2 regions of the Labrys sp. LIt4 genome follow, and region 1 is predicted to be linked to the other one. Evidence: riboswitches for the same ligand, from Rfam matches in the RefSeq annotation. Region 1 holds a riboswitch; the other holds the start of a gene.
What was found. A riboswitch is a leader RNA that binds a small molecule or an ion and turns the genes downstream of it on or off. The one in region 1 is predicted to bind thiamine pyrophosphate.
Positions count from the first base shown of each region.

Region 1 (7,454 bases):
TGTCTGGGTCGACGACGACGACATCGCCCTGATGGGCGCGGCGGGCTGCTCGGTGGCCCACAATGCCGTCTCCAATCTGAAGCTCGGCGCCGGCATTGCGCCGCTGCGCCGCCTCATCGATGCCGGCGTCAGCATAGGCCTCGGCACCGACGGGGTCTGCTCCAACGATACGGCCCGGATCTTCGACGTGATGCGTACGGCCGCCCTGGTGCAAAGCGCCACCGGCCCGGATCATGAGCGCTGGGTCTCGGCACAGGAAGTCCTCAAGGCCGCCACGCTGGGTGGCGCGCGCACCGCCCTTCTGGAAGAACGCACCGGTTCGCTGGAGGTCGGCAAGCGCGCCGATCTGATCATGCTCCGGCTCGACAGCCTGGCCTTCACGCCACTCAACGACATCGTCAGGCAACTCGTCTATGCCGAGAACGGCGCTTCGATCGAACGTGTGATGGTCGAGGGCGAGATCGTGGTGGAGGAGGGCCGCTTGACCCGCATCGACGAGGACGCCGTTCTCGCCGAAATCCGGCAGGCCATGCCGGCCTTCCTGGCCGAGCATGCCGAGATCGAGGCCCGCAACAGCGTCTTCCATCCCTATTTCGACGAGATCCATCGCCGCGCCACGGCCCAGGATGTAGGCATGGACAGATATGCCGGGACGCGTGGGTAATTGAAGCCCGACCGTCATCCCGGCGGGGCCACCGGCCGAAGGAAGGGGACCCAGGGGCCATAAGTTGGGCCGCCGGGTCAGGCAGCGGCCGAATCCGGCCGCCGTCCCGTCTCGACCAAGCCGGCCCAGCGCCCCGGCGTCATGCCATAGGCCTTCTTGAAATGGCGGGTGAGATGGCTCTGGTCGGCAAAGCCGGTGGCGACGGCGACCTCGGCGAGCGGTTCGCCGGCCGCAATCAGGGCACGAGCCCGGCCCAGGCGCCGCATCACCAGGAAACGGTGCGGGCTGGTGGCGAAAGCAGCACGAAAATGCCGTGACAGGGCATAGCGGTCCAGCCCGGCAATCTCCTCGAGGTCTTGAGAGCGCACGGCATGTAGGGCATGCGCCTCGAGATAGTCGCGCACCCGGTCGACTTGCCGCCAGGCAAGGCTGCCGATGGATTTGAGCGGCTGGCCGGCGTGCCTGGCGAGTCCTTGTGCCAGACGCGCAATGAGATCATCGGCGGCGAGCTGCTCCAGCCCGCGATCCAGCGGGCCGAGCAATCCGAGAATGTCCTCGCGCAGCGCCGGATCGCTGAACACCGGCTGGCGCACGAAGGGCAGCGACACCGCGCCCTCGCCGAGACCGCGCATCAGCAGCGACGGCTCCAGATAGAGGATGCGGTAATGCAGTCCCGCTTCGGTGCCAGCCCCGCCGTCATGCAGCTCGTCGGGATGCAGCACCATGACCTGCCCTGGCAGGCTGGCACGCGCGACGCCGCGGTAATGGAAGCTCTGGACACCTTCCAGGGTGACGCCGACAGCATAGGTATCGTGGCGATGCAGTTCGAAGGCATTGCCTTGGAACCAGGCTTCCATGCGTTCGATGCCGGGCAGCGGCGGTGCAGTACGAATGCTGTCGGCGCACGAACGTTCAAGACCCTGGAAGGCCTGGCGTCCTATGGCTGGGCTAGTCCCACTCGAAGACTCTGACTCGAAGGTCGTCATTCATGTTCGATACCAAGTTTGCCATCGTGTTGCGAGACGATCTTGCGTCCTGGCAGGCGCTCAACGTCACCGCCTTCCTCACCAGCGGCATCGTCGCCCAGGCACCCGACATGATCGGCGAACCCTATCGCGACCGGGCCGGGCGTTTCTACAATGCCCTGTCGGTGCAGCCGGCGATCATGCTGGCGGCGGACGCGGAAACGATGAGCGCGATCCATCGCCGCTCTCTCGATCGGAACGTCAGGACCTCGCTCTATATCGAAGAGATGTTCCGGTCGGGTCACGATGCCGCCAATCGCGCCGTCTTCGCCGATTTCGCCGTCGATGATGCCAAGGTGGTGGGCATCGCGCTGCGGGCCGACAAGAAGGTCGTCGACAAGATCGTCAAGGGCGCGAAAATGCACCCGTGAGACCGGAAATGCTCAAGCCTTCACATTGGCCACCGAACCGCCGATCACCCGCACGAGATCGGCAGGGGTGGTGCGGAAGGCATGACTGGGTGACCCGGCCGCGGCCCAGACGGGATCGAGGGCCAGCAGATCCTCGTCGATCAGGATGAGGGCCGGCGCCAGATGGCCGACCGGCGCCACGCCGCCCACGGCAAAGCCGGTGGTGGCCTCGACCCAGGCCGGGTCAGCCCGCTCGACCTTGCGCCCGAGGGCAACGCCGACCTTGGCGCGGTCGATGCGGTTGACGCCGGAGGCGACCACCAGGATCGGCGTCTCGCCGGAGCGGAAGATGATGGATTTGGCGATCTGGGCGATGCTGCACCCCACCGAAGCGGCAGCCTCGGCCGCGGTATGGGTGCCCTCGGCGAACATGGCGATAGTGTCGGGATGCCCGGCCTGCAGCAGGGCCTGCCGGACCCGGTCAATGGCTTGCGTCATGAAAACGTCCTCATTCGGAAGCTGGGCAAGTTAGGGCAGGCGAGGAAGAGTGCCAAGCGAGGCCTCTTTCCCGGGTGCGCGGACCTCTCGCCCGCCTCTTCCTCTCCGCGAGCGAGCGTTTCCAGGAGCGGGCAAGATGCCCGCGCACCCGAAAACCACTCACACCATGCCGTAGCAGAAGCGCGGGATCAGGCCGTTCTCGCGGGCCTCGCGTTCCAGGCCCTCCCGGAAGTCGGGATGAGCGAGGCCGATCAGCGCCTTGGCGCGCTCGGCCACCGAACGTCCCTTGAGGTTGGCTATGCCATATTCCGTAACGACATACATCACGTCCGTGCGCGGTGTGGTCACCACATTGCCCGGCGTGAGATTGAGCACGATCCGGCTGCGGCGATCGCCGCGCTTGTCGAAGGTCGAGGACATGCATAGGAAGGATTTGCCGCCCTTGGAGGCGTAGGCGCCGCGCACGAACTGCAGCTGGCCGCCGGTGCCGCTGATATGGCGATGGCCGTCGCTCTCGGAAGCCGCCTGGCCCTGCAGGTCCATCTGCGTGGTGTTGTTGATCGATACGACGTTGTCGTTCTTGGCGATGTTGTGCGGCAGATTGGTGTAATCGACCGGATAGGACTTGAAATGCGGGTTGCGGTTGATCGCCTCATATTGACGGCGTGAACCGGCCGCGAAGGTGAAGGCGGCGCAGCCCTGGTCGATCGTCTTGCGCGCGCCGGTCACCAGGCCCGCATCGTAGAGCGAGACGATGCCGTCCGTCATCATCTCGGTATGGATGCCGAGATCACGGATGCCGCTGTCCTTGAGGATGGTGCAGACGGCATTGGGCATGCCGCCGATGCCGATCTGCAGGCAGGCGCCGTCGTCGATCTCCTCGACGATGCGCGCGGCAACCGCCCGGTCGATCTCGCTCGGCTCGGGATTGCCGATCTCGGGCGTCTTCTGGCCGTCGCCATCGATGATATGGTCGACCGAACTGACATGGATGGCGTTGCCCTCGCCATAGACATAGGGCAGGTCTTCGTTGACTTCGACGATCACCGTGCGCGCCCGCTCGAGAATGGCCTCGACATAGGTGGCACCGCCGCCGAAGTTGAAATAGCCCTCGGCATCCATCGGCGCGGTCTTGATCACCGCGACATCGACGGGATCGATGAAACGGCGGTAGAAGTCAGGCGCCTCGCCGAAATTGAACGGGATGTAATTGCAGCGCCCGGCATCGTGCTGCTTGCGGTCATAGCCGGAGAAATGCCAGTTGAACCAGCCGAAATGCTCGCCATTGGGGTCGCATTCCTGCGTGGCGCGCGGGCGCATGGTGAGGCAGTGGCGGATCTTGACGTCATGGAGCTCATCGCGCCGGGCGGCAAGGGCGACCTCGAACGCATCGGGCTGAGTCAGGCCGAAGCCATAGTCGAGCCACATGCCCGATTTGACCAGCGCCGCCGCTTCGGCGGCCGTGATCTTCGTCGCCTGCTTGCCCCGAAGGCCGATGGTCATGGCGCTTCCTCCCCCAATCGTGCCGGCGCTCAGGCGCCTTTTGCGGCAGCTTCCCCGACGGCCGGGGCCCTGTCAACCAAAGGGGACGGTCGGAAATGGGTTTCAGGAAACTCGGCGCATCCACGATGGACGACTTCGATGCCGGCGACACCGGCGCGCCGACGTGACGATCGCCGAAAAGGCAGCCTTTCGATCTTCCAACATAATGCGACAATCCTTCCCTCTGGACGCAGCCCGATTCCAGGTCTAACCTTGAACCCGTTCCGAGGGGTGTCCTGCGCGAGCGGGGCTGAGATGGCCGAGAGCCGAACCCTTCGAACCTGATCCGGGTCATGCCGGCGAAGGGACGGGAACAGGGCTTCTGCCATTCTATTTGGCTAAAGTCCCGGAGCCGGCTGAGACGCCGGTTCGGCCCAGACAATCGTCGCCCCGGATCTCCATGACTCGCAACGAGGAGGAGATCCATGAACATCCAAAATCCCAAGAACAAGATCGCGGCGCCGCAAAGCGTGACCACGGGGCCGATCGCCGGCTCCCGCAAAGTCTATGCGGCTCCCGCTTCGCATCCCCGGATGCGGGTGCCCTTCCGCGAGATCGCGCTGAGCGATGCTTCGCTCGCCCCCATCCGCGTCTACGACCCCTCCGGCCCCTATACCGAGGACAATGCCAGCATAGATTTGAAGCAGGGCCTGCCGACCCTGCGCGAAGACTGGATCGCCGCCCGCGGATTCGGCGCGATCGAGGGCCGGGCCGTCAGGCCCGAGGACAATGGCAATGTCTCCGCCGACAGGCTGGTGGCCCCCTGCCCGGCGACACGCAAGCTGCGCCGCGGCGCCGACGGCCAGCGGGTCACCCAGTATGAATTCGCCAGGGCCGGCATCGTCACCGAGGAGATGGTCTATGCCGCCTTCCGTGAGAACCTCGCCCGCGAGAAAGCCCTTGACGGCGCAGCCGAGCGCCGTGCGGACGGCGAGGACTTCGGCGCGGCCATTCCTGAATTCGTTACGCCGGAATTCGTGCGCGACGAGATCGCCCTGGGGCGCGCCATCCTGCCCGCCAATATCAACCATCTCGAACTCGAGCCGATGGTGATCGGCCGCAACTTCCTGGTGAAGGTCAACGCCAATATCGGCAATTCCGCCGTCACTTCCGGCGCCGCGGAGGAAGTGGAGAAACTGGTCTGGGCCACGCGCTGGGGCGCCGATACCGTGATGGATCTCTCCACCGGGCGCAACATCCACAACATCCGCTCCTGGATCCTGCGCAATTCGCCGGTGCCGATCGGCACGGTGCCAATCTACCAGGCGCTGGAGAAGGTCGACGGCGACCCGCTCAAGCTCGACTGGGAGGTGTTCAAGGACACGCTGATCGAGCAGGCCGAGCAGGGCGTCGATTATTTCACCATCCATGCCGGCGTCCGCCTCGCCCATGTGCCGCTCACCGCCAGCCGCGTCACCGGCATTGTCTCGCGCGGCGGCTCGATCATGGCGCGCTGGTGCCTGGCCGGCCATCGCGAGAGCTTCCTCTATGAGCATTTCGGCGACATCTGCGACATCATGCGCCGCTATGACGTCTCCTTCTCGCTCGGCGACGGCTTGCGTCCCGGCTCGATCGCCGATGCCAACGACGCGGCCCAGTTCGCCGAACTGGAGACCCTGGGCGAATTGACCAGGATCGCCTGGGACAAGGGCTGCCAGGTGATGATCGAGGGTCCCGGCCACGTGCCGATGCACAAGATCAAGCAGAATATGGACAAGCAGCTTGCCGCCTGCGGCGAAGCGCCCTTCTACACGCTCGGGCCGCTGACCACGGATGTCGCGCCGGGCTACGACCACATCACCTCCGGAATCGGCGCGGCGATGATCGGCTGGTTCGGCACCGCCATGCTCTGCTACGTCACGCCCAAGGAGCATCTCGGCCTGCCCAACCGCGACGACGTCAAGACCGGCGTGATCACCTACCGCATCGCCGCCCATGCCGCCGATCTCGCCAAGGGCCACCCCGCCGCCAAGATCCGGGACGACGCCCTGTCGCAAGCCCGCTTCGACTTCCGCTGGGAGGACCAGTTCAACCTCTCGCTCGATCCGGATACCGCGCGCGCCTATCACGACGAGACGCTGCCCAAGGACGTGCACAAGGTCGCGCATTTCTGCTCGATGTGCGGGCCGAAATTCTGCTCGATGAAGATCACCCAGGATCTGCGCGAGGAGGTCCGGGCGATGGAAGAAGCCGCCCGGCAGGGCATGGCTGAGAAATCGCGCGAATTTCTCGAACAGGGCGGGGCCCTCTATGTCCCGGCCGAATGACGTCAAGCGCGTCACCGTGGTGGGGGCCGGCGTCGCCGGCCTCGTCACGGCGATGGAATGCGCGGAGCGCGGCGCCGAGGTCGAGATCCTGGAGCGGAGCCAGGTGCTCGGCGCCCAGGCTTGCTCCTGGCTGGCGGGGGGCATGCTGGCGCCCTGGTGCGAACGCGAAAGCGCCGAGATCGAGGTCGAGCGGCGCGGCGAACTCGCGCTGGCCTGGTGGCCGCGTCATGTGCGCGAAACCGTGCAGCGCGGCACCCTGGTGGTCGCGCCGGCCCGCGACGGCAGCGAGATCGCCCGTTTCGCCCGCCGCACAAAGGCGCATGTCCCGGTGGACGGGCCGGGCATCGCCACGCTCGAGCCGGACCTCGCCGGCCGCTTCCAGCAGGGCCTGTTCTTTCCCCGCGAGGCCCATCTCGACCCGAGGCGGGCGCTGGAGGTGCTGGCCGGGCGTCTCGCCGCGCTCGGCGTGACGATCCGCTTCGGCACCGAGGCCGAACCGCATGCCCTCGATGCGGATGCCGTGATCGACTGCCGGGGCTTTGCCGCGCGCGCCGAGCTGCCGGATCTGCGCGGTGTCCGGGGCGAGGCCATCGTGGTCCACGCACGTGGCGTGACCCTCTCCCGCCCCGTACGCTTCCTGCACCCGCGCTTTCCGCTCTATATCGTGCCGCGGGCCGACCATCGCTTCATGATCGGCGCCACCATGATCGAGAGCGAGCATGACGGGCCGCCGACTGTGCGCTCGGCCATGGAGCTGATGGCGGCGGCCTTCAGCCTGCATCCGGCCTTCGGAGAGGCCGAGATCCTGGAGCTCGAAGCTGGGCTGCGCCCCGCCTTTCCCGACAATCTGCCGCGCCTCACCGTTACAGGGCGCGTCCTCTCGCTCAACGGCCTGTTCCGCCACGGCTTCCTGCTCTCGCCGGCCTTGGCCCAGCAGGCAGCCGACAGGATTCTCCCGGCGCGGACAGCCCAGCAAGGAGTTTGCGCATGACCCTCATCATCAATGGCGAGCGCCAGCAAACCGAGGCTGCCACCCTGGCCCGCCTGCTCGAAACGCTCGAACTCGGCGACAGCGTGGTGGCCACCGCCCTCAATGGCCGCTTCGTCA
Region 1 is NZ_JAGIPY010000016.1:12,283-19,736, reverse strand. Features, by position in the region: gene J8I29_RS23680 (amidohydrolase) at 1-664, shown strand, start outside; gene J8I29_RS23675 (AraC family transcriptional regulator) at 742-1,650, opposite strand; gene J8I29_RS23670 (DUF2000 family protein) at 1,653-2,060, shown strand; gene J8I29_RS23665 (YbaK/EbsC family protein) at 2,073-2,537, opposite strand; gene J8I29_RS23660 (acetyl-CoA hydrolase/transferase C-terminal domain-containing protein) at 2,697-4,040, opposite strand; TPP riboswitch at 4,297-4,404, shown strand; gene thiC (phosphomethylpyrimidine synthase ThiC) at 4,505-6,346, shown strand; gene thiO (glycine oxidase ThiO) at 6,330-7,337, shown strand; gene thiS (sulfur carrier protein ThiS) at 7,334-7,454, shown strand, end outside.

Region 2 (7,454 bases), on a different contig from region 1:
GATAGCCTCGGTACCAGTGCCCTGGCCTGGGTCGCCAGGAATGCGGCTGCCGAGGAGGGGAACGAGGACAATCCCTATTCTTTCGTTGAAAAAATCGATGTCTCGAATTGGCAGCAGGGCTGGCCGAGCCAGAAGGCAGGCTTCATCCGCGAGCAACGGCGCATCGACGCCGGAAAGGCCCGGGACCTGGTCATAGCCGCCTTTGCCTCCGAACGCGCCCCCGTGCGTGCCAGCCTGGTGAAAGCCCTGGCGGTCGGCCTGTCGGCGGAGGATGCGCCATTTCTGGAATCGCTTGCCACCGACAGGGCTCCCAGCGTGCGGGAGGCGGCGGAAGTTCTGCGTGGCCGGCTGCCGGGTTCAGCCGCATCCGCCAGGAAACTGCAGGACTGCATTAGCCGCATCAAGGTCCAGAAGACGGGCCTTCTGCGCCGGGGCCGCGCCTTGTCGCTCGATTATCCAGCGACGATCCGCCCATATCAGCAGTTGCCATGGGCGTTTCAAACCTTTGCCGGTATTGGCCTCGGCCAGTTGGCGGAAGGGCTCGGCATGTCCGTCGAGGAGGTTGCCAAGGGGGCGAACGATGCCGTCCTCGGTCTCGTCCTCGCCGCGCAGGCGGTGCGGGAGAGCCGCTGGCCCCTGCTCGCCGGCCTGAGCGAAGGGCGCAGCGATCTGTGGCCGATCCTCGACCAGGTGGAGGATGCCGATCTCGGTGAGGGGGCGGTGCCGGCCTTGCAGGCCGCCCTGATCCGGCCGGCCTTGTGGAGCGAATTGCCGGCGGCCGCGCAGTGGACGAAACTTTATACGGTGTTGCGCGCCCCGCTCAGCCCCGCCACGTTCAAATCGATCATGATGTCGAAGGCCTGGCGGGCGCTTCCCGCCGGGACGGACGACAGTCCCGCTGCCCCGACCGCCGCGATCCTTTCGGCAATGGCCGCCCTTGCTCCCGCCTCCGAACGAGGCGATCTGCGGGCCGCGTTGCGCTCGTTCGGCCCGGCGCTGACCAGCCGCGCCAACCAGGGCTTGAACCTTCTCGATTTGATCGATTCCGCTTGATTGCAGGGAGAATTCGCCGATGTCCGATATGTTGCGCCGCTCGGCCGAGGAGATCTTCGCCGAGGAACTGGCCGCTCTTGCCAAGGGGGATGATCGGGCCAGGCCGGCCAATTGGAAGATGTCCCCGCAGGCCGTCGTGACCTATCTGCTCGGCGGTAGCGCCGCGGACGGCACGCCGATCCAGCCCAAATATGTCGGCAATCGCCGGCTGATCGAAACAGCCGTTGCCACATTGGCTACCGACCGGGCTCTGCTGCTGCTCGGTGTGCCCGGTACAGCCAAATCCTGGGTATCCGAACATCTTGCCGCAGCGATCTCCGGCTCGTCGAAACGCCTGATCCAGTGCACTGCCGGCACGGACGAGAACCAGATCCGCTATGGCTGGAATTATGCCCAGCTCCTGGCCAAAGGGCCATCCCGGGACGCACTGGTGCCGACTCCGCTGATGCGCGCCATGGAGGAGGGTACCATCGTGCGGCTGGAGGAACTCACCCGCATGGGTTCCGATGTCCAGGACACGTTGATCACCGTGCTGTCCGAGAAGACCCTGCCGATCCCGGAACTCGACACGGCCGTCGATGCGCAGCGCGGCTTCAACGTCATCGCGACCGCCAATAATCGCGACAAGGGCGTCAACGAATTGTCATCCGCCCTCAAGCGGCGCTTCAACGTGGTGGTGCTGCCTTTGCCGGCTTCGCTCGACGAGGAAGCGGGAATCGTGGTCAAGCGCGTGCGCGACATCGGAACCAGCCTCGCACTGCCGCCGATTGCGCCGGCCGACAAGGAAATCGCCCGTATCGTCACGCTCTTCCGCGAATTGCGCGACGGCCAGACTCTGAACGGCAAGATGAAACTGAAGACGGTGACCGGCTCTCTGTCGACGGCGGAAGCGATTTCGGTGGGAGTCAGCGCCTGGGCCGAAGCCGGTCATTTCGGCAATGGAACCATCGACGCCAACGCCATGGCCGCCAACATCGTCGGCGCCGTGGTGAAGGACCCGGTGCAGGATACCGTCGCGCTGCAGGAATATCTCGAAAATGTCGTGCGCACGCGGGAAGGCTGGTCGGATCTCTACGTCGCCATCCGAGACGTGCTCTAACTTATTGTTTTGACGCGTTTTCTCGATCGGAAAGTCCATCGATTCTTCTGGAAAACGCTGTGGAGGTCCGGCCATGGACGAGCGCGTCCATCTCTTCGGTATTCGCCATCACGGCCCGGGTTCGGCCGCCAGCCTGGTCATGGCGCTCGACGCCTTGCAGCCTGCCATCGTGCTGATCGAAGGGCCGCCGGAGGCGGATGGTCTCATTGTCTACGCCGGCCTCGCCGGCATGAAACCACCCGTGGCCCTGCTTGCCTATGCGGCCGAGGATCCGGCCCAGTCGAGCTTCTTTCCCTTCGCCTCCTTCTCGCCGGAATGGCAGACCATGCGCTGGGCTGCGCGGCATGATCGGCCGGTGCGTTTCATCGACCTGCCGATCGGCGCTTCCCTGGCCGCGCGCATGCAGCCGGAGACGCCGGAAGAAGCAGCCGATGAGGGAGCGGCAGCAATCGAGGAAAGCCTGCTTCAGGGCGACCCGCTCGACCGCCTGGCAGAGATTTCGGGCCATGCCGATGGCGAGGCCTTCTGGAATGCGCTGGTCGAAAGCCGTGGGGCGGCCAGTGAGGTCTTCGCCGTCATCGCGGATGCCATGACGGAGCTGCGCGCCAGCTTTCCCGAGGATCCGGCGCGCTCGCCGGCGGCTTTGCGCGAAGCCCGGCGCGAAGCTCACATGCGCCTTCGTATCCGTGACGCTCTCAAGGAGACCACAGGCCCCGTCGCGGTGGTCTGTGGCGCCTGGCATGTGCCGGCCTTGGCCCGTAAGGTCGCGATCGCCGACGACAAGGCTCTGCTGAAGGATCTGCCGAAGGCGAAGGTCGAGGTCACCTGGATCCCCTGGACGGAGACCCGTCTTGCCGCTGCCTCGGGTTATGGCGCCGGCGTGTCTTCGCCGGGATGGTATGCCCATCTGTGGCGGCTTTATGAGGACCGGGCAGACAGCATGCAGCCGGATGTGTTCGCCTCCACCTGGCAGACACGCGTGGCCACACTGTTGCGTGAGGAGGGACATAGCGCTTCAACCGCCTCGGTGATCGAGGCGTCGCGCCTTGCCACGGGGCTTGCGGCGATGCGCGATCTCGCCGCGCCCGGCCTTGCGGAAATGCGCGACGCCACGCTGGCGGCGCTTTGCCACGGCGACGAAACACCCTTCCGTGTCGTCGAAAGGCGCCTGATCATCGGCGAGGCCGTCGGTGAACTCGACGAGGACGTGCCGCAAATGCCGCTCGCCGCAGATCTCGCTCTCTGGCAGAAACGGCTTCGACTGAAACCCGAGGCGGTGGCGCAGGAGGTGTCACTCGATCTGCGCAGCGAGGCCGGTCTCGCCAAGTCGACCCTGCTGCATCGCCTCGATCTTATCGGCGTCGGCTGGGGACGGCTGAGCGGCAGTGGCGGCGGGCGCGGCACCTTCCGCGAAATCTGGGTGCTGGCCTGGACCCCGGAACTGTCGGTGAAGCTTGCCGAGGCGTTGATCCACGGCGTGACCATCGAGCAGGCGGCCAGCGGGGCGGCCGTAGCGCGAGCCTCGGCTACGAAGGATGTCAGGGTGCTGGCCGATCTGGTGCGGCTCTGCCTGATGTCGGATCTGCCTCAGGCGGCCGAGCAGTGCATCGGCCTGTTGCAGGCGGCGGCAGTGGACGCGGCCGATGTGGTCAGCCTGATGCAGGCTGTGCCACCCCTGGTCTCCGTGCTGCGCTATGGTACGGCCCGCAAGATGCCGACTGAGGCGCTTGCTTCGCTTGCAAAGGCGATGGCCGTCGAGGTCAATGCCGGCCTGGGCCTGGCAGCCGCCAATCTCGATGACGACGCGGCGGCGGCCATGCGCAAGGCGATGGTGGAGTTCGACGATGCCCTCAATCTTCTGGACGATACCCATCTCAGCCGGGAATGGCTGCAGCGCCTGCGTGATCTCGGTGACGATGCGTCCGTCACGCCGCTCATCGCCGGGCTCGGCCTGAGGCGGCTTTATGATCGCTCCGCTCTGGGAGAAGACGAGGCCGCGACCGGCTTCGCGCGAGCGTTGTCGCCGGGCAACGCGCCCAAGGCGGCGGGGCAATGGCTGGAGGGCTTTCTCGGCAACAGCGCCGAGGTCATCCTGCAGGATCCGGCCTTGTTCGCGCTGGTGGACGATTGGCTCACTCAGCAAGAATCGACGGATTTCACCGAAGTGCTGCCGATGCTGCGCCGGGCCTTTTCGGGGTTCGGCGTCAGCGAGCGCCGGCGCTTGATGGCGGAGGTGGCGAGGGCAACTTCGGGACGGCATATAGCGCCGAAACGGTCGGGGGACGATCTTTCCGCCCCGGGCTTTGCTGCAGCCCTGCCGCTGCTCACCTCAATTCTGGGGCTCGACACCCATGTCCGATGAGAGGGACGACGACATCGAGGGAGAAGCGGCCGGTGCCGTAGGTTCCCCTGGCGAACGGCGCCGGCGCTGGCGCCTGGCTTTGGGCGGGGACGACGATGCCGATCTGTCGCCCGACGATGTCCGCATGGATCGCGCGCTTTCGGCCCTCTATGGCCGTGACGAGGGCGGCAAGGGCGCGCCCGGCCGGCGCGGGGGACTGGGCGGTTCGGCCCCGCGGGTGGCGCGCTGGCTCGGCGATATCCGCGAGTTCTTTCCCACCTCCGTGGTGCAGGTGATCCAGCGCGATGCCTTCGAGCGCCTCAATCTCAAGGCGATGATGCTGGAGCCGGAATTTCTCGCCACGCTCGAGGCGGATGTCCATCTGGTCGCCGATCTCATCAGCTTGCGCTCGGCCATGCCGGACAAGACCAGGGACACTGCCCGCATGGTGGTGAAGAAGGTGGTCGATGAGTTGATGAAGCGCCTCGCCCATGCCACGGCCGAGACCATCCGCGGCGCCGTCACGCGCGGCAAGCGGACGAGCCGGCCGCGCTACAACGATATCGACTGGCCGCGCACCATCACGGCCAATCTGCGTCATTGGCAGGAACAGTACAGGACCGTGGTGCCCGAACGGCTGGTGGGCCATGCCCGGCAGACAAGGACGAAGGCCGAACTCGATCAGGTCATCCTTTGCGTGGACCAGTCGGGCTCGATGGCGACGTCCGTCGTCTACTCCTCGATCTTCGCGGCGGTGATGGCTTCGCTGCCGGTGATCGAGACCAAGCTCGTCTGTTTCGATACCCAGATCATCGATCTGTCGGAGGACCTCGCCGACCCCGTCGAGGTGCTGTTCGGCGTGCAACTCGGCGGGGGTACGGACATCAACGCGGCGCTGGCCTATTGCCAGGGCCTCGTCTCCCAGCCGGCCAAGACCCATCTCGTCCTGATTACCGATCTCTATGAAGGGGGCAATGCCGCAGAGATGCTCGGGCGGGCGGCGGCGCTGGTGGCCAGCGGCGTCAATCTCGTCGTGCTGCTCGCCTTGTCCGACGATGGACGTCCGGGCTTCGATGCCAATCATGCCCAGAAATTCGCGTCGCTCGGCTGCCCGGTCTTCGCATGCACGCCCGATCAGTTCCCGGACATGATGGCGCATGCGCTCAAGCGCTCCGACCTGCAGGAATGGGCAGCCGGGCGGGACATCGCCACGGTTCGAGCCTGAGCGGGCGGCTCGGTCGCATCGGCGCATCTCCAGCGTGCCTTGTCTGGGAACGGCCGGCCTCCGCAAAACGGACTTTCCCTTGCTCCGGGAAAGCGCTAACACGGGAATCGTCTCATGGGGTGCCCGCGAGGGCTGAGAAGACGGTGGCCGTAAGCTGCCTCTAACCCATCGAACCTGATCCGGGTCGTGCCGGCGGAGGGATGAGCTTCGAAGCGTCCGGCTTCACCTCGATGTTCTTCGCCGCCGTCGTCCGTATCGAACCGTTTTCGACATGGAGGACGCTATGCTGAGGAAACTGCTCGCCGCTCTCGCACTGGCCACCGTCGCCACCACGGCCTCGGCGCAGGACAAGCCGGTGCTTACCGTCTACACCTATGAGAGCTTCTCCGGCGAATATGGTCCCGGAAAACCGCTGCAGACTGCCTTCGAGGCCAAGTGCAGCTGCAGGCTGGCCTATGTAACCGCCGATGACGGCGGCGCTCTCTTCGCCAAGCTGAAACTCGAAGGGGCCTCGACCAAGGCCGACGTCGTCGTCGGGCTCGATGACAACCTGATGGGTGAGGCGGAAAAGTCCGGGCTGTTCGCGCCGCATGGCGTGGCAGCCGAGAAGCTCTCCTTGCCCGAGCCTTGGACCAACAAGACCTTCATTCCCTATGACTGGGGCTATTTCGCCTTCGTCTATGACAGCGACAAGCTCAAGACCCCGCCGGCCAGCCTGAAGGACCTTGTCGACGACAAGAACGGCCCCAAGCTGGTGATCGAGGATCCGCGTACCTCGACGCCCGGCCTCGGCCTGCTCGCCTGGATCAAGGCCGTCTACGGCGATAAGGCCCCCGATGCCTGGAAATCGCTGAAGCCCCGCATCGTCACGGTCACCTCGGGCTGGTCGGAAGCCTATGGCCTCTTCCTGAAGGGGGAGGCCGACATGGTGCTCTCCTATTCGACCTCGCCCGCCTATCACATCGGCGCCGAGAAGAAGACCAACTACAAGGCCGCGATGTTCCCTGAGGGGCACCAGACCCAGGTCGAGGTCGCCGGTTTGATCGCGAGTTCCAAGCAGCAGGAACTCGGACGCCAGTTCCTCGCCTTCCTGCTTTCCGACGAGGCCCAGGCCGTCCTGCCCGAGACCAATTGGATGTATCCGGCGAGGACGCCGGCCGCCGGCCTGCCGGAAAGCTTCAAGGCCGTTGCCGTTCCAGCCAAGGCCCTGATGGCCGATCCGGCCAAGCTCGCCGAGAACCGCAAGGCCTGGATCGACGAGTGGCTGGCCGCCTTGGCGAAGTGAGGATGGATGTGAAAAGGCGCTTGCTGCCTCGTCCTCGATGCCCGGCCTGATTCTCCTCGGCGGCCTTGCCGCGCTCGTGCTTGTCGCGCTCGCCAGCCTGTTCCTCTCGGCTGGCGGCGATGCCTGGCAGGGCAATGTCGGCTATCTCGTCGCGATCGCCGGTTTCACCGTCTATCAGGCGCTGCTCTCCACCTTGCTCTCGCTTTCGTTCGGGGCGCTGGTCGCCCTGGCGCTGGCGCGTCGGCAATTTCCGGGGCGCCGGCTGCTGCTGGCCCTATTCGGGGTCGCGGCCGCGCTGCCCTCGATCGTCGCCGTGTTCGCCTTTGCCGGCATCTATGGCCGGGCCGGCATTGCCAATGCCGTGCTGGGCGCCATCGGCCTGCCGGCCATCTCGCTCTACGGGCTCGCCGGCATCCTGCTGGTGCACGTCTTCTTCAATGGCGCCTTTGCG
Region 2 is NZ_JAGIPY010000002.1:230,431-237,884, forward strand. Features, by position in the region: gene J8I29_RS03990 (DUF5691 domain-containing protein) at 1-1,053, shown strand, start outside; gene J8I29_RS03995 (AAA family ATPase) at 1,073-2,152, shown strand; gene J8I29_RS04000 (DUF5682 family protein) at 2,226-4,514, shown strand; gene J8I29_RS04005 (VWA domain-containing protein) at 4,504-5,718, shown strand; TPP riboswitch at 5,824-5,936, shown strand; gene thiB (thiamine ABC transporter substrate binding subunit) at 6,002-7,003, shown strand; gene J8I29_RS04015 (ABC transporter permease subunit) at 7,041-7,454, shown strand, end outside.
Region 2: linked by a shared signal. The riboswitch ahead of thiB (thiamine ABC transporter substrate binding subunit) and the one ahead of thiC (phosphomethylpyrimidine synthase ThiC) in region 1 are both predicted to bind thiamine pyrophosphate.